One region of the Bacillus sp. z26 genome, then DNA from elsewhere that is predicted to be linked to it. Evidence: riboswitches for the same ligand, from Rfam matches in the RefSeq annotation. Region 1 holds a riboswitch; each other region holds the start of a gene.
The links. Region 1 has a riboswitch for S-adenosylmethionine ahead of metK (methionine adenosyltransferase). Riboswitches for the same ligand answer to the same signal wherever they lie in the genome.

Region 2: another riboswitch for S-adenosylmethionine. It lies ahead of AC4G3K_RS12825 (methionine ABC transporter ATP-binding protein); the one in region 1 lies ahead of metK (methionine adenosyltransferase).
Region 3: another riboswitch for S-adenosylmethionine. It lies ahead of AC4G3K_RS10885 (O-acetylhomoserine aminocarboxypropyltransferase/cysteine synthase family protein); the one in region 1 lies ahead of metK (methionine adenosyltransferase).
Region 4: another riboswitch for S-adenosylmethionine. It lies ahead of AC4G3K_RS00730 (bifunctional homocysteine S-methyltransferase/methylenetetrahydrofolate reductase); the one in region 1 lies ahead of metK (methionine adenosyltransferase).

What each region holds. Positions count from the first base shown of each region.
Region 1 is NZ_JBZFQM010000001.1:1,083,528-1,085,733, reverse strand. It holds gene pckA (phosphoenolpyruvate carboxykinase (ATP)) at 1-655, opposite strand, end outside; SAM riboswitch class I at 1,033-1,156, shown strand; gene metK (methionine adenosyltransferase) at 1,286-2,206, shown strand, end outside.
Region 2 is NZ_JBZFQM010000003.1:522,862-525,067, forward strand. It holds gene AC4G3K_RS12825 (methionine ABC transporter ATP-binding protein) at 1-937, opposite strand, end outside; SAM riboswitch class I at 1,059-1,170, opposite strand; gene AC4G3K_RS12830 (hypothetical protein) at 1,388-2,206, shown strand, end outside.
Region 3 is NZ_JBZFQM010000003.1:98,429-100,634, reverse strand. It holds gene AC4G3K_RS10895 (toprim domain-containing protein) at 1-168, shown strand, start outside; gene AC4G3K_RS10890 (thioredoxin family protein) at 143-424, shown strand; SAM riboswitch class I at 736-844, shown strand; gene AC4G3K_RS10885 (O-acetylhomoserine aminocarboxypropyltransferase/cysteine synthase family protein) at 936-2,206, shown strand, end outside.
Region 4 is NZ_JBZFQM010000001.1:179,563-181,768, reverse strand. It holds gene AC4G3K_RS00740 (hypothetical protein) at 1-118, shown strand, start outside; gene AC4G3K_RS00735 (class I SAM-dependent methyltransferase) at 231-827, opposite strand; SAM riboswitch class I at 952-1,053, shown strand; gene AC4G3K_RS00730 (bifunctional homocysteine S-methyltransferase/methylenetetrahydrofolate reductase) at 1,146-2,206, shown strand, end outside.

The DNA of each region.
Region 1 (2,206 bases):
AACAATGCATGGAAAATACATTCTTCTCTGGGAGCAAGTAATTCATAATAGAGAAAATGGATTTTTTCATTTCTCCAGCGTATTCAGTGCCTCCGATTAAAACGACCTTTTTCTCAAAAGAAATAATGATAAATGTTTCTGAATGTGTACCATCCACTAGAGGATCTGCTTTAAAGCCAGGGGCTGAGATAATTGTAAACTCAGGTGAATGATGACTGAGCTCTTCTTCAGTAGGTCGAATAAAAAGCTGATGAACAAATAAATTATGCCAGGCATATTCATTAATGACTTGAATGGGAAGGCGGTAATCTTTTGAAGCACCGGCAAATCCATTAAAGAGGAATAATTCGTCTCTTTTTTCGAGGTAATCCATTACTTTCTCATATAGTTTTGAAAAAACAGCTTCTGATATAGGCTGATTGACGCTCCCCCAGGCTATTTTATCTTTAGTGGAAGCTTCTTCAACAATATATTTATCTTTTGGGGATCTACCGGTATATTTGCCTGTTTCTGCTTTAACAGCTCCGGTAGATGTAAGGACTCCCTCTTTTCGGGTTAATACTTTTTCAACTAACTGTGGCACAGAAAGCTGAATATGAATATTATCATGAGTAAGTGATTGCTTCAATTCATTGGAAACTCCTATATAGGTCATACGAGATCATCCTTTTCCAGAATTTTGGTAAGTATATTATATGAAAATTAGTATAACACATTTAATTTAATTATCCATACTAATTATATTATTTTTCAAGATAAGGGCTATATAATTATATTTAGATAATAAATAAAGTATATAATGACGTATTCTTTGATAATTTATCTAAAAATGAAGCGGAATATCTCTATCTGGTTATTTTGAATTTTCATACATTAATTATATCAATATTATTTTTAGAATGCGAATTTTATACTTTGAGTTATTCTGTTCCTCGGTCATTCTAAATGCCATGTGTCAACCTAACAATATATTCCTATTTATTTATTGACAGGATTTATTGGATAAGATATCATATACATTTGATATGGATACTCTTATCAAGACTCGGTGGAGAGACGAGCTCTATGAAGCCGGGGCAACCTGCAGTTTGATTCATTTGTAATCACGCAAAGGTGCTAACTTGATGCAAGGTTATATTGCCTTGAACGATGAGAGTGAAAGGCAGATTTCTGAGACTTCGACCTTTCCTCTTTTTAAAGGAGGAAAGGTCTTTTTTTATATAATCAGGAGATAATTAATGATAATGAGTAGCCATTAAACAGGGAAGTTGAAGGAGGAAAAAATATGTCTAATAAAAGACATTTGTTTACATCAGAATCTGTAACAGAAGGTCATCCAGATAAAATTTGCGATCAGATCTCAGATTCTATATTGGATGAAATCTTAGCCAAGGATCCAAATGCAAGGGTAGCTTGTGAAACCTCTGTTACTACTGGTTTAGTTCTAGTTGCTGGGGAAATCACTACATCTACGTATGTTGATATTCCAAAAATAGTTCGCGATACCATCAAAGGGATTGGTTATACGCGAGCTAAATATGGATTTGATGCAGAAACTTGTGCTGTCTTAACCGCGATTGATGAACAATCCGCTGATATTGCCCAGGGTGTAAATCAGGCTTTGGAATCAAGAGAAGGTACAATGTCTGATGAAGAGATTGAAGCTATTGGAGCGGGGGACCAGGGACTTATGTTTGGATTTGCCTGCAATGAGACAGAAGAATTAATGCCTCTTCCAATCTCTCTTGCTCACCAATTATCCAGAAGGCTGGCTGAAGTTCGTAAACAGGATATTTTGCCATATTTGCGCCCGGATGGAAAAACACAAGTTACGGTAGAATATGATGAAAACAAAAAACCAGTTAGAATAGATACAATCGTTATCTCCACTCAACATGACGCGGAAACAACACTTGAACAAATTAAGAAAGATCTAAAAGAACAAGTGATCAAGCCGGTTGTTCCTGCTCATCTTATAGATGAAGAGACGAAATACTTTATTAACCCAACAGGCCGTTTTGTTATTGGCGGACCACAAGGGGATGCTGGCCTGACGGGACGTAAAATTATTGTTGACACATATGGTGGATATGCACGCCATGGTGGAGGAGCATTCTCTGGTAAAGATGCTACGAAGGTAGACAGATCTGCAGCTTATGCAGCCAGATATGTAGCTAAAAATATTGTCGCCGCGGGTCTTGCTGAT
Region 2 (2,206 bases), on a different contig from region 1:
TAACTTCCACGATTAGATTGCCGAAAGGTGTTTCCTGTATTTCAGATATATTGGCAGAAAGAACGCTTAAATGGACGTCAAAGCTTTTGGCCACTGTCGATAGCAGATGCTTACCTGAAGATGATCCTAAAAAATTGAGTTTCCAGACTGCAGGATTCTTTTCCTTTAAGGAATTCAAAAAGCTTTGTGGTATTTCATCATGGATTACCGTTCTAACAAACCGTTTGGCAATCTCCGTCTTTGGCTTAGAAAAAACATCTAGGACTGACCCCTGTTCAACCACTCCTCCATTTTCCATGACAGCGACCTTATTACAAATTTCTTTAATCACCGACATCTCATGTGTAATGAGCAAAATTGTTATGTTGTATTCACGATTTATTCTTTTCAATAGTTTTAAAACATCACTTGTCGTTTGTGGATCCAATGCGGATGTAGCCTCATCACATAGCAGAATCGATGGGTTTGTGGCCAGCGCTCTCGCAATTCCAACCCTCTGCTTCTGTCCGCCTGACAATTCTTCTGGATAACTCTGAGCCTTATCTGATAATCCAACGAACTCCAGTAACTCTCGGACTCTGGTTTGAATCGTTTGTTTATCTGTCCCGGATAGCCTTAATGGAATTGCCACATTATTAAAAACTGTTTTGGATTGGAGTAAATTGAAATGCTGAAAGATCATCCCAATTTTCTTTTTTTCTGCCCTTAATTCCTTAGATTTTAGTTTCGTAAACGATTTACCGTTAACAAGAACCTCTCCTCCAGTAGGTCGTTCCAGCATATTAACCAACCTCAAAAGAGTACTTTTTCCGGCACCGCTGTATCCTACGACGCCATATATATCTCCCTTATCAATTGTCATATTAACCCCATTTAATGCTTCAACCGTCTGTCCATTCGCGTGGTATGTTTTTTTTACGTTTTGAAACTCAATCATGTTCTCTCCTCCAAGCCTTATGGAATTCGAAATGCAAAAAGCCTCTACTGTCATTAGACAGAAGAGGCTTTATATGGAACATATACATAAAAGTGATTAGTAATATGTCCGGTTAGGCTTCTTCTTATCTTTCAAACAGTCGTTTGTTGGATTTAGCACAGTATTTTTACCTAAGTAAAAATCCGCTGCCGAAGTTTCATAGGGCCAAATCCCTCCACTTCTCTCGATAAGAATCGCTTACTATTCAATTAAATTTGATGTTTCCAACTATATCCTAACCTGTTTGCTAATGTCAATTACAATTTTCTGAAATTACAATTAATTTTGTATTATACTATAAATATCCTCAATACTATTTTGATGATTCTATACGATTAATGAATCATTACAGCTTTTCAATCGTATAGGTTAATAAGAGAATTTACATAAAAAACCAGAGGGGGTTAACTAGTGGGAAACATCTTCATCTATTCCATCATCATTGGGATTATATCGGCACTTATTCTTGTGCCATTCAAGGATAATGAAAAATTACGCATCCTCATGAAGGGGAAAACAAAACTTCTTGTTTTTATCACTTTAGCTATATTAATTACGATTGGTGCATTTTTATTTTATTACTTCACCCTGTTGGATCAAACCATCTCTTCTCTGTGGATTTTTGTAATCATACTGACCTTGTTGGGTTCACTGCTTGCTACAGGTATAGAGAGAAAGATTAAAGGTGTTTTATTAGCTCTTAGTTTGCTTGTCGGACTCTACTTTTTAACAGCCTTTCTGTTCAATGCCGATGAAAAGTTTAAGATCGCCAAAATGGATGTCAAAGAAGAAATTCAAACATTTGACGAGAAGAAAACACCCGCCAGCGTACCACCTCAATACGCACGTAATAAAATGAAAAAAGCGTTTGGACAGGTGCCTAATACGAGTTACTATGAATTAGGGAATTTGCAAATCCAAAAAGTGAATGGTGAGTATGTTTATATTGCTCCGGTTGAATTTTCCGGATTTTTCAAATGGTTAAAAGGGAAAGAAACTCCCGGATACTTTATGCTGAGCGCTACAGACTCTTCAGCTAATCCTAAATTTGTTAAAGCAGACATGCTTTATACTCCCTCTGCTTTCTTTAACAAAGAAACTGAACGTCGTATACGCCTGCAGTATCCATCGTATATATTCTACGGTGATGCCCAGCTTGAAATAGATGATAACGGGGCACCTTTTTATATTCGCTCTTATGGTGATTTTGTATCTGCCAGAAACGGTTTC
Region 3 (2,206 bases), on a different contig from region 1:
CCAAATGCTTCTCATTTATATATTGATCGAACATATCGGGAAGTGGCAAATGCGCCAAGATATCATTTGGCAACGATTCTTTTGGGAGCCAATATTGATGTAAAGGCTGAATTCTTAAAACAAATGAAGGATGTTATTAAAAATGAACGATCTAACCACGAACAATAAAGCAATCTATACGTATACCCCTCTTTGCGGTACCTGTCAATTAGCAGGCAGAATGCTTGATATTGCAAAAGAAGTTCTCCCAAGTGCACCATTGGAAAAAATTAATCTCAACTTTGCAAAAGAACTTGCAGAAGAATATCAAATTGAAAGTGTACCATGCCTCATATTAATTAAAGACAACCAGGTAATAGAGAAAATATATGCCTTTCATTCCGTTCCGTATCTCGTAGATCGATTGAAACTAATGATAGATTAGTAGGGATTATTTCTCAGGAAATATGTCGATGACTATTTGCTAGTGAATGTCTATATAATTGACATTCACTTTTGCATACTTTTTATATGTCAGATTGCGTGAAGATATTTGTAAGATGCTCTTATTATAGCCCGGGTTCTCGGTTGTTTGGCATAGTTTCCATGTAGCCAGATAAAATGATTTATTAATGATTGAAGAATAGTAGAAGCTAAAATCATGAATGATTTATCTTTTTGTTTAAATATTCAGAATAATCTGTTGACTGTTGTTTTTTCCTATGCTATAGTTTTAACAACTTAATACTAGCTTGATTCTTATCAAGAGAGGTGGAGGGACTGGCCCGTTGAAGCCCGGCAACCGGTATTTTTATAATACACGGTGCCAATTCCTGCGGATACAAACAAATCCGGGAGATAAGGAGAGATGGAAAATGCCTGCCTCTTCTTATATTTAGGAAGAGTTTTTTTCATTTACTTAATTCTCTACTTAAAACGAAATGGAGAGATGTGGAATGGCTAATGAGCAAAAGAAGTATCGGTTTGAAACAGTAGGTATACACGGAGGCTTACAGCAAGATCCATTAACAGGAGCGAGAAGTGTACCGATTTATCAGTCGAATGCGTATGTATTTAAAGATACAGATCACGCTGCGAACTTATTTGGATTAGCTGAACCCGGATATATCTATACAAGGATCCATAACCCCACATCAAGTGTATTTGAGGAACGCATAGCTGAACTCGAAGGTGGAATTGGAGCACTGGCAGTTTCAAGTGGTGCTGCAGCTATCACACTCTCTATCTTAAATATTGCGGGTGCGGGTGATGAAATCATATCAGCCTCTACTCTATATGGCGGAACCTATAATTTATTCGCCAATACTCTTCCTAAGTATGGGATTCATGTGAAATTTGTAGATCCAGACGATCCGGAAAATTTCAGAGAAGCCATTACTTCAAAGACGAAAGCGATTTTTGGAGAGACCATCGGAAATCCAAGTCTGCAAGTGCTGGATATTGAGAGGGTAGCGGAAATTGCTCATGAAGCTGGAATTCCTTTAATCATTGATAATACTTTTGCGACTCCTTATTTAAGCCGACCTATTGAATTTGGAGCAGATATTGTCGTCCATTCTGCTACGAAATGGCTGCTTGGAAATGGAACCACACTGGGAGGGGTCATAATAGATGGAGGTAAGTTTGACTGGAATTCACCTAAATTCCCTGGTTTTACTGAACCGGACCCAAGTTATCATGACTTGATTTATAGTGAGGCAATTGGAGCAGGGGCGTTTATCGTGAAGGCAAGAGTACAGTTATTGAGAGATTTGGGTCCGTCCCTTAGTCCATTTAACGCCTTTCAATTTATTCTGGGACTGGAAACCCTGCATGTAAGAATGAAGGAGCATGTCGCAAATACGAGAATAATAGTCGATTATTTAAAACAACATCCAGCAGTATCATGGGTCTTATATCCTGGAGATCCAGATCACGGTGACTATGAAAAAACGAAGAAATATTTACCGAAAGGGGCGGGGGCAGTTGTTGTTTTTGGTATAAAGGGAGGACGTGAGGCAGGTAAAAAGCTGATTGATTCCATTGAGTTATGGTCCCATGTGGCAAATGTGGGTGATGCAAAAAGCTTAATTATTCATCCGGCAAGCACGACTCATCAGCAACTGAATGAGGAGGGATTAAAAGCCTCCGGTGTGCAGGAGGATTTAATCAGACTTTCCGTCGGCATTGAAAATACAGAAGATTTAATTGAAGAATTGGAACTGGC
Region 4 (2,206 bases), 900 kb from region 1:
AAAAGATGAAGCAATGATCTTTTTCACGCCCCTTGCTGCCGGCAGCGCTACGCAATTTCGCCAATCTATAAAGCTCAAGAGGCAAACGAAAAACCACCCCGCGCCGACCAAAGCATAAGGGTGGTTCATCTAAGAATTAAACGATTTGCTTACCACTTGCTAGTAGTAGCACCAGGGAGTTACCAGCTCTCTGGTTTTTTAATATATGTGTATAATACCCTAAAAAAGGGCTATTTGGTGGCTGTTACATTGATGGATAAGCACGGTTTCATTGGTTTCGTTTGAACTTTAACTGATTTAAATCCTGTCTTAGTAAGAACCTCTTTAATTTCTTCGGCATATTCATGAGCCTGTTCTTCGGTTGCTTCTTCCTGCCTTGGCTGTACCGTTATGGTCACTTGCCCATTCTCTTTTAGTAAGGAATGTATTTTCTGAATACAATCTTCCTGGTTGTCCCATAGTGGATAACTGTTTACACTGAAAATATTATCGTACACCATTGGATTAGGTATCTCGAGAACAGTTCCATTAAATAAACGCAGCTGATTCTGATCAAGTTGTTCCTGATTGCGCTTGCTCGCATTTTTCACCATTTCTTCAGATGGATCGACGCCATCAATCTGGATGGTTGGGTACTTATCAAAAAGCATATGCATTCCTTCGCCAGGGCCAAACCCTACTTCAAGCAGCGTATCATTCGGTGTAATAGACAATTGATTAAATGTCCAATCATACAATTCTTCATTTTCATAGGCCATGATTTTACCTGCGAGTTTTCCAAGTACACCTGTTGGATTTTTAAATTGATTTGTAAATATCTCTTTCATTTAACATCACTCCTACACGATACATACCCGAAATAATAAATCATTAACTCCTCTGTATTAATTATCAAAATAGATTGAAAAAACTGATAATTTATAGTAAATTTAGTAAATATATAATTTTATATCCTTATCTAGAGAGATGGAGGGACTGGCCCGTTGAAATCTCAGCAACCTGGATGGTAATTCAAGGTGCTAAATCCAGCAAGCGCAGCTTGAAAGATGAGAGACCGGAAGGGAGGGCTTTCATGGCGAAAGCTCTTTTCTTATCGTCTATTTTTCTCATCAACTTTTCAATTTAACAAATTAGGGGGAAAGACAGTGAATCTATTAGAGACGTTAAATGAAAAAATTCTGGTTGCTGATGGGGCTAGTGGTACACTTTTATATTCATTTGGGATCGATAGCTGTTTTGAAGAACTAAATCTGACTGATCCCAATCAAATTGAAAAGATGCACAGGAGTTATATTGCAGCAGGTGCTGATATTATTCAATCCAATACATTCGGTGCAAACTACCATAAATTAAAGCGGTATGGTCTTGAAAGGGAAGTATCCAGGATCAATCGGACCGGAATAAAGCTGGCAAAAAGAGCTGCCGATCCGCATACCTTTGTTGTTGGGACAATCGGAGGTTTACGAAGCTTCAGAAAATCAGAATTAACATTAAATGAAATTAAGGCATATTTTGAAGAGCAGCTGCTCGCCTTATTGAAGGAAGAACCAGATGGGATTTTACTAGAAACCTATTATGATTTAGAGGAATTGTTAATGGTGTTAGAAGTAGCAAGAAGAACCAGTGGTCTTCCTCTGATTGCGAATATATCCCTGCATGAAACGGGTCTATTGCAAAATGGGATGCATGTCAGTGAAGCATTTTCACTATTGAAAAAAGAGGGAGCCGATGTCGTCGGGATTAATTGTAGGATGGGTCCTTACCATATGATTCGGTCTTATGAAGAAGTACCGCTTATAGAAGATACTTATTATGCGGCATACCCGAATGCAAGCTTACCTGATTTATCTGATGGAAGATATGTCTACTCTACAGAGGCGGACTATTTCATCAACAGTTCCAGGCAACTGGTGAAGCAGGGGGTACGGCTGATAGGTGGATGCTGCGGTACGACGCCTGCACATATTCAGGCCATACGTAAAGGAGTCGAAGACCTTTTTCCTGTTAAGGAAAAAGATTTTGTTGCACAGCCGAAGCATCAGTCTATTTCACATGAGATCATTCAGTACAAACGAAATGGGCCAGATACGATTTCAGGTAAGGTAAAAAAACGAACGACGGTCATCGTGGAACTTGACCCGCCAAAGACGCTGGGCCTGGAGGAATTTTTGATAGGAAGTCGTTACTTATTGGACTCTGGTGCGGA